One region of the Cobetia sp. MMG027 genome, then DNA from elsewhere that is predicted to be linked to it. Evidence: predicted binding sites of a transcription regulator. Region 1 holds the regulator's gene; the other holds the start of a gene.
What was found. The regulator sigma-54, encoded in region 1, starts transcription at its own class of promoters, with help from an activator protein. The targets are predictions, from matches to a motif close to TGGCACNNNNNTTGCTNT.
Positions count from the first base shown of each region.

Region 1 (3,916 bases):
CGCCGACAGCGGCGAGATCTCCCTGGTCAAGGCCACCGGCCAGCGCGCCTACATGGAGCAGAAACCCGATACCGACGAGCGACTGGTCAAGGGCTGGGCGAATACCATTCGCTACCACGCGCTGGAGCGCCGGGTGGAACTGGTCGGCGATGCCCGTCTGGAGAAAGGCGACGACACCTTCGAAGGCGGCTACGTGGAATACTTCCTGGACAAGCGCCAGGTCAATGCCAGCAATGGCACCGATGCCTCATCCTCCGAGGGGTCACGCGTCCACATGACCCTGACGCCACGTGGCGCCAATGCCAGCAAGGACCAATGAGCATGACTGCTGCCAGCCCACGTACCCTCAGCGCTCGTCATCTGGCCAAGGCCTACAAGGGTCGCAAGGTCGTCAAGGACATCTCGCTGGAAATCCGCCAGGGTGACATCGTAGGCCTGCTGGGCCCCAACGGGGCCGGCAAGACGACCTCGTTCTACATGATCGTCGGCCTCGTGCGCTCGGATGCCGGTAGCGTGACCATCGATGACCACGACCTGTCCGGCGCCGCCATGCATCAGCGGGCTCGCGCCGGCATCGGCTATCTGCCCCAGGAAGCCTCGATCTTCCGCAAGCTCTCGGTATCCGACAACATCATGGCGATCCTCGAGACGCGCAAGGACCTGGATCGCAACGGACGCAAGGCACGCCTGGAGGAGCTGCTCAACGAGTTCAGCATCACGCATATTCGTGACAGTGCCGGCATGAGCCTTTCCGGCGGGGAGCGCCGCCGCGTGGAGATCGCTCGCGCACTGGCCACCGAGCCGGACTTCGTGCTGCTCGATGAGCCGTTTGCCGGCGTGGACCCCATCTCGGTGGGCGAGATCAAGAGCATCGTGCGCCAGCTGCGTGACCGCGGCATCGGGGTGCTGATCACCGATCACAACGTGCGCGAGACACTCGACATCTGCGATACCGCCTACATCGTGGGCGATGGCCAGATCATCGCGCATGGCGACGCCGACACCATCCTCGCCAACCAGCAGGTGCGTGATGTCTACCTGGGTCATGAGTTCAAGCTCTAGCCCGAGAGTGCCGTCAGCCTGGTGAGAGCCGTCAGCCTGGTGAGAGCCGTCAGCCTGGTGAGAGCCGTCAGCCTGACGAGAGCCGTCCGACCTCTTCTGCTCTCACCAGCACCCACCAGCACCCGCCACTTCCTGCTTCATTGTCGGGGCCTCGTTCCCCGCCCCCTCACGCAAGCGCCTCGACATGCGCTTGCGTGATCTCCCCGTGAACCCTCCTGCTCTGCCACACCTCACTCGAATGCATGACGTCCATACCACCTTGGTGGCAACATGGCATGCAAGTTGCTTGAATATTCTCGACTGCCCCTTGTCAGTGCCCCGACCCACGGTATAGCGTAGATGCACGTTCCTTTGCCGTGAATGACAGACCCCATGAAACCCACCTTGCAGCTTCGACTCGGCACTTCCCTGACCATGACCCCGCAACTTCAGCAAGCGATCCAGCTGCTGCAGTTGTCGACGCTGGACCTGCGTCAGGAGATACAGCAGGCGCTCGAGTCAAACCCCATGCTGGAGCTTGACGAGGAATACGAGTCGCTGGATGTCGCGGAGACACAGGACAAGAGCGAGATCTCCACCTCCGAGACCAACAGCGAGATTCCTGAAGAATACCCTCTCGACAGTGACTGGTCGGACCTCTACCAGGACCACGCAGGCAGCCTGACCAGTTCCGGCAGCGGAAGCTCGAGCGAGGACGGGCCGGACTTCGATCGCAACACCAGTGTCGAAAGCCTGCAGGACCATCTGCGCTGGCAGCTGGCGATGACGGACCTCGATGCGCGTGAACGCCAGATGGCGGAGAGTCTGATCGATGCGGTGGATGGGGCCGGCTACCTGAGCATGAGCCTGGACGAACTGGTCGATGGCCTGCGAGGTCAGGGACTGCCCGGCCTCAAGGCGTCGGAACTCGAGCAGGTCCTGCTGCGCCTTCAGCAGTTCGATCCCACCGGTGTGTTCGCTCGAGACCTGCGCGAATGCCTGCTGCTTCAGCTGGCCCTGCTGCCGGACGATCTGCCGCTGCTGGCCCAGGCCCGCCGTCTGGTGCGGCAATTCCTCGAGGCACTGGGCAATGACGATCGCAAGCTGCTCAAGCGTCGCCTGAGCCTGGATGATGATGAGCTGGATCACGTCATTCGTCTGGTACGGGCGCTCGACCCGCGCCCGGCGTCCGCCTGGGGCGAGCCTGCCAGTGATTACGTCATCCCGGACCTGCTGGTCCGTCATACGCGTCACGGCTGGCAGGTCGAGCTCAACCCGGAAGCGCTGCCCAAGCTGCGTATCCAGCCGGAATATGCCGCCCTCATCAAGCGGGCCGACAAGTCCGCGGACAACACCTTCCTCAAGGACAATCTTCAGGAAGCCCGCTGGCTGATGAAGAGCCTGTCCTCACGCAATGACACCCTGCTCAAGGTGGGCCGCGAGATCATGGCGCGCCAGATCGACTTCCTCGAGCAGGGGGAAGAAGGCATGAAGCCGCTGATCCTCGCCAACATCGCGGAAGTGGTCGAGATGCACGAATCCACCATCTCGCGGGTGACCACCCAGAAATATATCCACACCCCGAGAGGCGTGTTCGAACTCAAGTTCTTCTTCTCGAGTCAGGTGGGTGGCAGCGGCAACGGTGACGCGCACTCCAGCACCGCGATCCGTGCGCGCATTCGCAAGCTGATCTCGGAAGAACCGGCGCGCAAGCCATTGTCCGACTCACGCCTGGTGGATCTGCTGGCCAGTGATGGCATCGAGGTAGCGCGCCGGACGGTCGCCAAGTATCGCGAGGCCATGGGCATCCCCTCCTCCAGCGAGCGCAAGCGCTTGGCGTGAGTCTCGACAACGGATACCCGCAAGCCAGCGGGCTCCACACGTCGGAGCGCTGAAGCTCGCCCCCTTGCACCTGCCATCCTGACATCATCTGCCAATCGGTCGTCTGAATACCGGTTGGCAATGCCTGTCCTTGCGACTGCGTGAGTGACTTCACGCCCCCAATTGCCTATTTTTCCAGCCACTTTTCTCCAGAGTGCTTTCTTTTTCCCTCACATCCCACGGACAGATAGCCAGGGGTCGCCACCGACTCCTGCCACACGAACGTCGACGTAAATGCTGACATTGGCCACAAACGGCCGGTTTCTCGAGCCCCATTCCGTCCGTGATGCGAGGCGATGCTCATGAAGAACCTGCTGATATCCCTCGCTGGGTTGAAGACAAGCCTTGCCCCACGATGCAGCGCAGCGTTGATCTTTGTTCAAAGCTTGGGCATTGTCGGGGTAGACGCTCGGTACACCGGCACCGCCGCTCTCGCCAGCAGATGATCGCCACGAGACCATGGCCGGAGTCAGAAAGTGGCCGCGCGTTCAATCAGGGTTTGCTCGCAGTCAAAAAGGGTTACAATTCAAAGGCAACCCGCTGGATAAAGGAGCGTGTCCATGCAAGTGAATATCACCGGGCATCATGTGGAACTCACCGATCCTCTCCGCGATTATGTCAACGAGAAGCTCGCTCGCCTCGAACGGCATTACGACAACATCACCAATGTTCAGGTGACACTGTCGATCGAGAAGGAACGCCAACAGGCTGCCTGCACCCTGCACGCCGCTGGCGCCGACCTCCATGCCCTGGCAGAAGACCCCAACATGTACGCTGCCATCGACGCGCTCGCCGACAAGCTGGACCGCCAGCTGGTCAAACACAAGGAAAAGTCCCAGGCTCGCTCTCAGGGCACCGGGACCCGTTGACCTTCTGCCATGACACTTGATCAGATCCTTCCCCCCGAGCGCACGCTCTACGGCGTCCCCGGGGGGAGCAAGAAGCGGGTGCTGGAATTCTTCAGCACCTTCATTGCTCAGAACATTCCCAGCCT
Region 1 covers NZ_JAQJIO010000005.1:123,725-127,640, reverse strand. Annotated here, with positions in the region: gene lptA (lipopolysaccharide transport periplasmic protein LptA) at 1-319, shown strand, start outside; gene lptB (LPS export ABC transporter ATP-binding protein) at 322-1,062, shown strand; gene PJK54_RS08020 (RNA polymerase factor sigma-54) at 1,435-2,883, shown strand; gene hpf (ribosome hibernation-promoting factor, HPF/YfiA family) at 3,483-3,791, shown strand; gene PJK54_RS08010 (PTS sugar transporter subunit IIA) at 3,801-3,916, shown strand, end outside.

Region 2 (3,916 bases), on a different contig from region 1:
GTCTCGATGCCCTTCTCGGCACACTCGCTCGGGGTCAGCGAGTAGAGATTGATGTTGTGGGGCGTGCCCGGGTCCAACTTGCGCGCCACGCCATCCAGCCCCGCCGCGATGATGGCGGCGTGCACGAGATAGGGGTTGCAGCCGGCGTCCGGCAGGCGGAACTCGAGGCGACCGTAAGGCACACGCACCATGGCCGAGCGGTTGTTGTCCCCGTAGGCGATGAAGACCGGCGCCCAGGTCGCGCCGCTGGTGCTGCCACCCCCGACCAGACGCTTGTAGGAATTGACGGTCGGCGCGGCAAAGGCACACAGCGCCGGGGCATGCGCCAGCAGACCACCGAGGAAGTGGTACGCCAGCGACGACAGGCCCATGCCCTGGGCGTCGGAATCATCGCCGAACAGGTTGCGTCCGGTGTCATCACATACGGACAGGTGGAAGTGCATGCCATTGCCCGGGCGGTCCGCCAGCGGCTTGGGCATGAAGGAGCACACCATGCCCAGGTCATTGGCGATCTCGCCGGCGGCCATGCGCACGAAGGTGAAGCGGTCTGCCGAGGTCAGCGCATCGCTGTAGGTGTAGTTGATCTCGAACTGGCCGTTGGCGTCCTCGTGATCGATCTGGTAGACGTCGAAGTCCACCGCCTGCAGCGATTCGACCAGACGTTCGAGGAATTCACGCGAACGCGACAGGCCCTTGTAGTCGTAGCAGGGCTTGGCGAGGGTATCGCTCTCGTCCACCGGCAACAGCTCACCCGCTTCCCCCCGGCGGAACAGCGAGAATTCCGGCTCCAGCCCGCTATTGAGCGTCCAGCCCTTCTCCTTCAGGCGCTCCAGCTGCTTGAGCAGCACCACGCGGCTGTCGTTGGCGAACGGTTGCCCATTGACGTAGCCATCACAGGCCATGCGCGCATAACCCGGCTGCCACGGCACCAGCGACAACGAGCTCAGATCACCCCGCGCCATGAAGTCCGGCCCCTCCGGCGACATGCCGAGACCACTGACGGCGAAGCCGGCAAAGCCGGCGCCCTTCTCGACCACATCCATCAGGCAATTGGCCGGCACGGACTTGGTCTTGGCGGCGCCGTGAATATCCACGAACTGCGCCAGCAGATAGCGAATGTCGTGATCCTTGATGAACTGTTGCGCGTTTTCGGGTGACATCTGGGTTTCCTCTGAGAGCGGACCGGGTTCCATCTCCCTCGACACTGTCTGCCACCCCGGGAAACCTGACCCCTTGTGGTGACTCGCCACGTCAAGATAGCGGATGAAACGAGTTTTTGTGATTCCTGCTGGTCAACTTTATTTCCCCCAAAGAAAAGCATGCAGCATGCCATTTCGCCAGCTGCTGCCCAGAACTTTTCATCAACTTCCTGTTTTGCTTGGAAATTTATTTTCCAAGCTCGTTTTACCCCACAGGAAATGCCAAGTGATCCTGAGTGAATTCCTGCTCGTTTCTCGAAATAGGCATCATTTCGGTGCCCAAAGCCCTCTCTTCGCACCAGCATGACGCAAAACGCTAATATTCACGCCCGAATTCGTGCTGCCAATCGGCGCCTGACTCGTTCAAGGGCTGCCGTGGCCATGGCCTTTGACGGAATTGGCAAGCCCCTTGCTTAACCATGAGGAATGTTTATTTCCTTTCAAGAATCGACACTCATGCGATCAGGCAAGGCAAGCAGCAGGCACAAGCCCTTGTGAAGCGCCTGAAGAGGCAACAGAACAACAACACCTCCTGCGGCGAATGCGCGTCTTGCGCGCCATCTCCGCCAGCACCAGCAGGACTACGGCACCACCCACTTACGCTAGGCAGCACGACTCACAGGAGAAAGGGACGCATGGCGAATTCATGGCGCATCTCGGCATTGGCCGAACAACACCGCAAGCTGGGCGCGGAGCTGGAAGACTGGAATGGCATGGGCACTGCCTGGAATTACGCCGTCTCGGACACGGCCGATGACCACGAGACCATCCGCACCCGCGCCGGTCTGATGGATGTCTCGGGACTCAAGAAGATCCACTGCAATGGCCCGCACGCCCAGGCCGTGCTGGATTACGTCACCACGCGGGACATGTCCAAGCTGTATCCGGGCAAATCGGTGTATGCCAGCGTCTTGAATGAGGCCGGCAAGTTCGTCGACGACTGCATCGTCTATTGCCTGGCGCCGAACTCCTACCTCGTGGTGCACGGCACGGGCACCGCGAATGAAATGCTGGCCAAGAGTGCCCTGGGACGCGCCGTCAGCCTGACCTTCGATGACGACATGCATGACATGTCACTGCAGGGGCCGGTCGCGGTGGATTTTCTGGAGCGTCATGTGCCGGGCATCCGTGAGCTGCGTTACTTCCACCATCTGCAGACCCAGCTGTTCGGCTACCACGTGATGATCTCGCGCACCGGCTACACCGGCGAGCGTGGCTACGAGATCTTCTGCAAGGCCAAGGACGCTCCCTCTCTGTGGGAACAGATTCTCGAAGATGGCGCCGACATGGGCATCAAGCCGTGCAGCTTCGGCACCCTTGACTGGCTGCGGGTCGAGAGCCACCTGCTGTTCTACCCGGCGGACAATTCCGAAACCTACCCGTATCCCGACCAGCCGGTGGGCGACACCCTGTGGGAGCTGGGCCTGGACTTCACCGTCTCCCCGGGCAAGAGCGAATTCCGTGGCGCCAGCGAACACCTCGCGCTGCAGGGCAAGGAGCGCGTCAAGGTCTATGGCGTGCTGTTGGACTCGAAAGACGTCGCCCAGATCGGTGACAAGATCTACGCCGACGGCAAGTGTGTCGGTGTCATCACCCAAGGCATGTACTCGCGCCTGAGCGATCGCTCCATGGCGCTGGCACGTCTCGAACCCGGCTATGCCGAGCATGGCACTCCGCTGACCCTCAAGACCGGCACTGACGGAGAGACCAGCCTCTCGGCCATCAGCCATTCCCTGCCCTTCGATGATCCGGAAAAGGCCAAGCGACTGGCGCGCGGCTGAGCACACCCACCATGTCGGGCACTGCAAGACCTGCAGTGACAACCGGGTGAAGTGGCAGGACGCATTGCGAACGCAAGACGCAAGAGGCCTCCTCGACGTGACGTCGAGGAGGCCTCTTGCCTCACACCCAGGCCAGGTGATTGAGAAGGACTCTCGAAAGGTACTCCCGCCCCCTTGGCAGACATCAAGGATGAGGGTTGACGGCAAAGTTGGTAATGTCACGCCATACCCCGCTCGCGAGCCGATGCGCCGCATGCCTCACAAGGGCATGCCGCGTCCTCGCCGGCCATCCCCTTCCCATTGCCACCCTCTCCGCTACAGGAGTCATCATGCCGCGAAAATCCCCCGCTCCCTCCGAGAAGTCGGAACAGGACAGCTCCGACACTCTGCCCCGTGAACTAGCGACCGACCCCGCTGCGCAGTCAGAGAGGAAAGACACCATCACGGCGGCAGCCGACGAGACACGCCTGGGACTCGAGCAGCACATCGCGCGCGCGCTCAAGCAGCAGCGAGTCTCGCAGGGCTACAAGATTTCCGACGTCTCGCGTATCGCCGGTGTCAGCCAGGGCATGATCAGCAAGGTGGAGAACGCCCAGGTGTCCACCAGCCTCGATACCCTCAACAAGCTGTGCAATGCCTTGAGCCTGCCGATCTCGAAGCTGTTCAGCGATTACGATGTCAATGGGCGTGGTGCCCAGCACATCAAGGCCGGGCAAGGCATGCAGGTGGTGCGCACCGGCACGGAAGTCGGCCATGCCTATCAACTGTTGAGCTACAAACAAGGCCCCAAGAAGCGCTACGAACCCTTCCTGATCACCATGGATGACGCCAGCGAAGTCTTCCCCAACTTCTGTCATGCCGGGCATGAATTCATCTACCTGCTTTCCGGCAACCTCACCTACCGTCATGGTGACAAGTTCTATGACATGGGACCCG
Region 2 covers NZ_JAQJIO010000008.1:207,610-211,525, forward strand. Annotated here, with positions in the region: gene glnT (type III glutamate--ammonia ligase) at 1-1,160, opposite strand, end outside; gene PJK54_RS12950 (aminomethyltransferase family protein) at 1,835-2,980, shown strand; gene PJK54_RS12955 (helix-turn-helix domain-containing protein) at 3,310-3,916, shown strand, end outside.
Region 2: the regulator sigma-54 is predicted to act here: its motif matches at 1,598-1,615, upstream of PJK54_RS12950 (aminomethyltransferase family protein).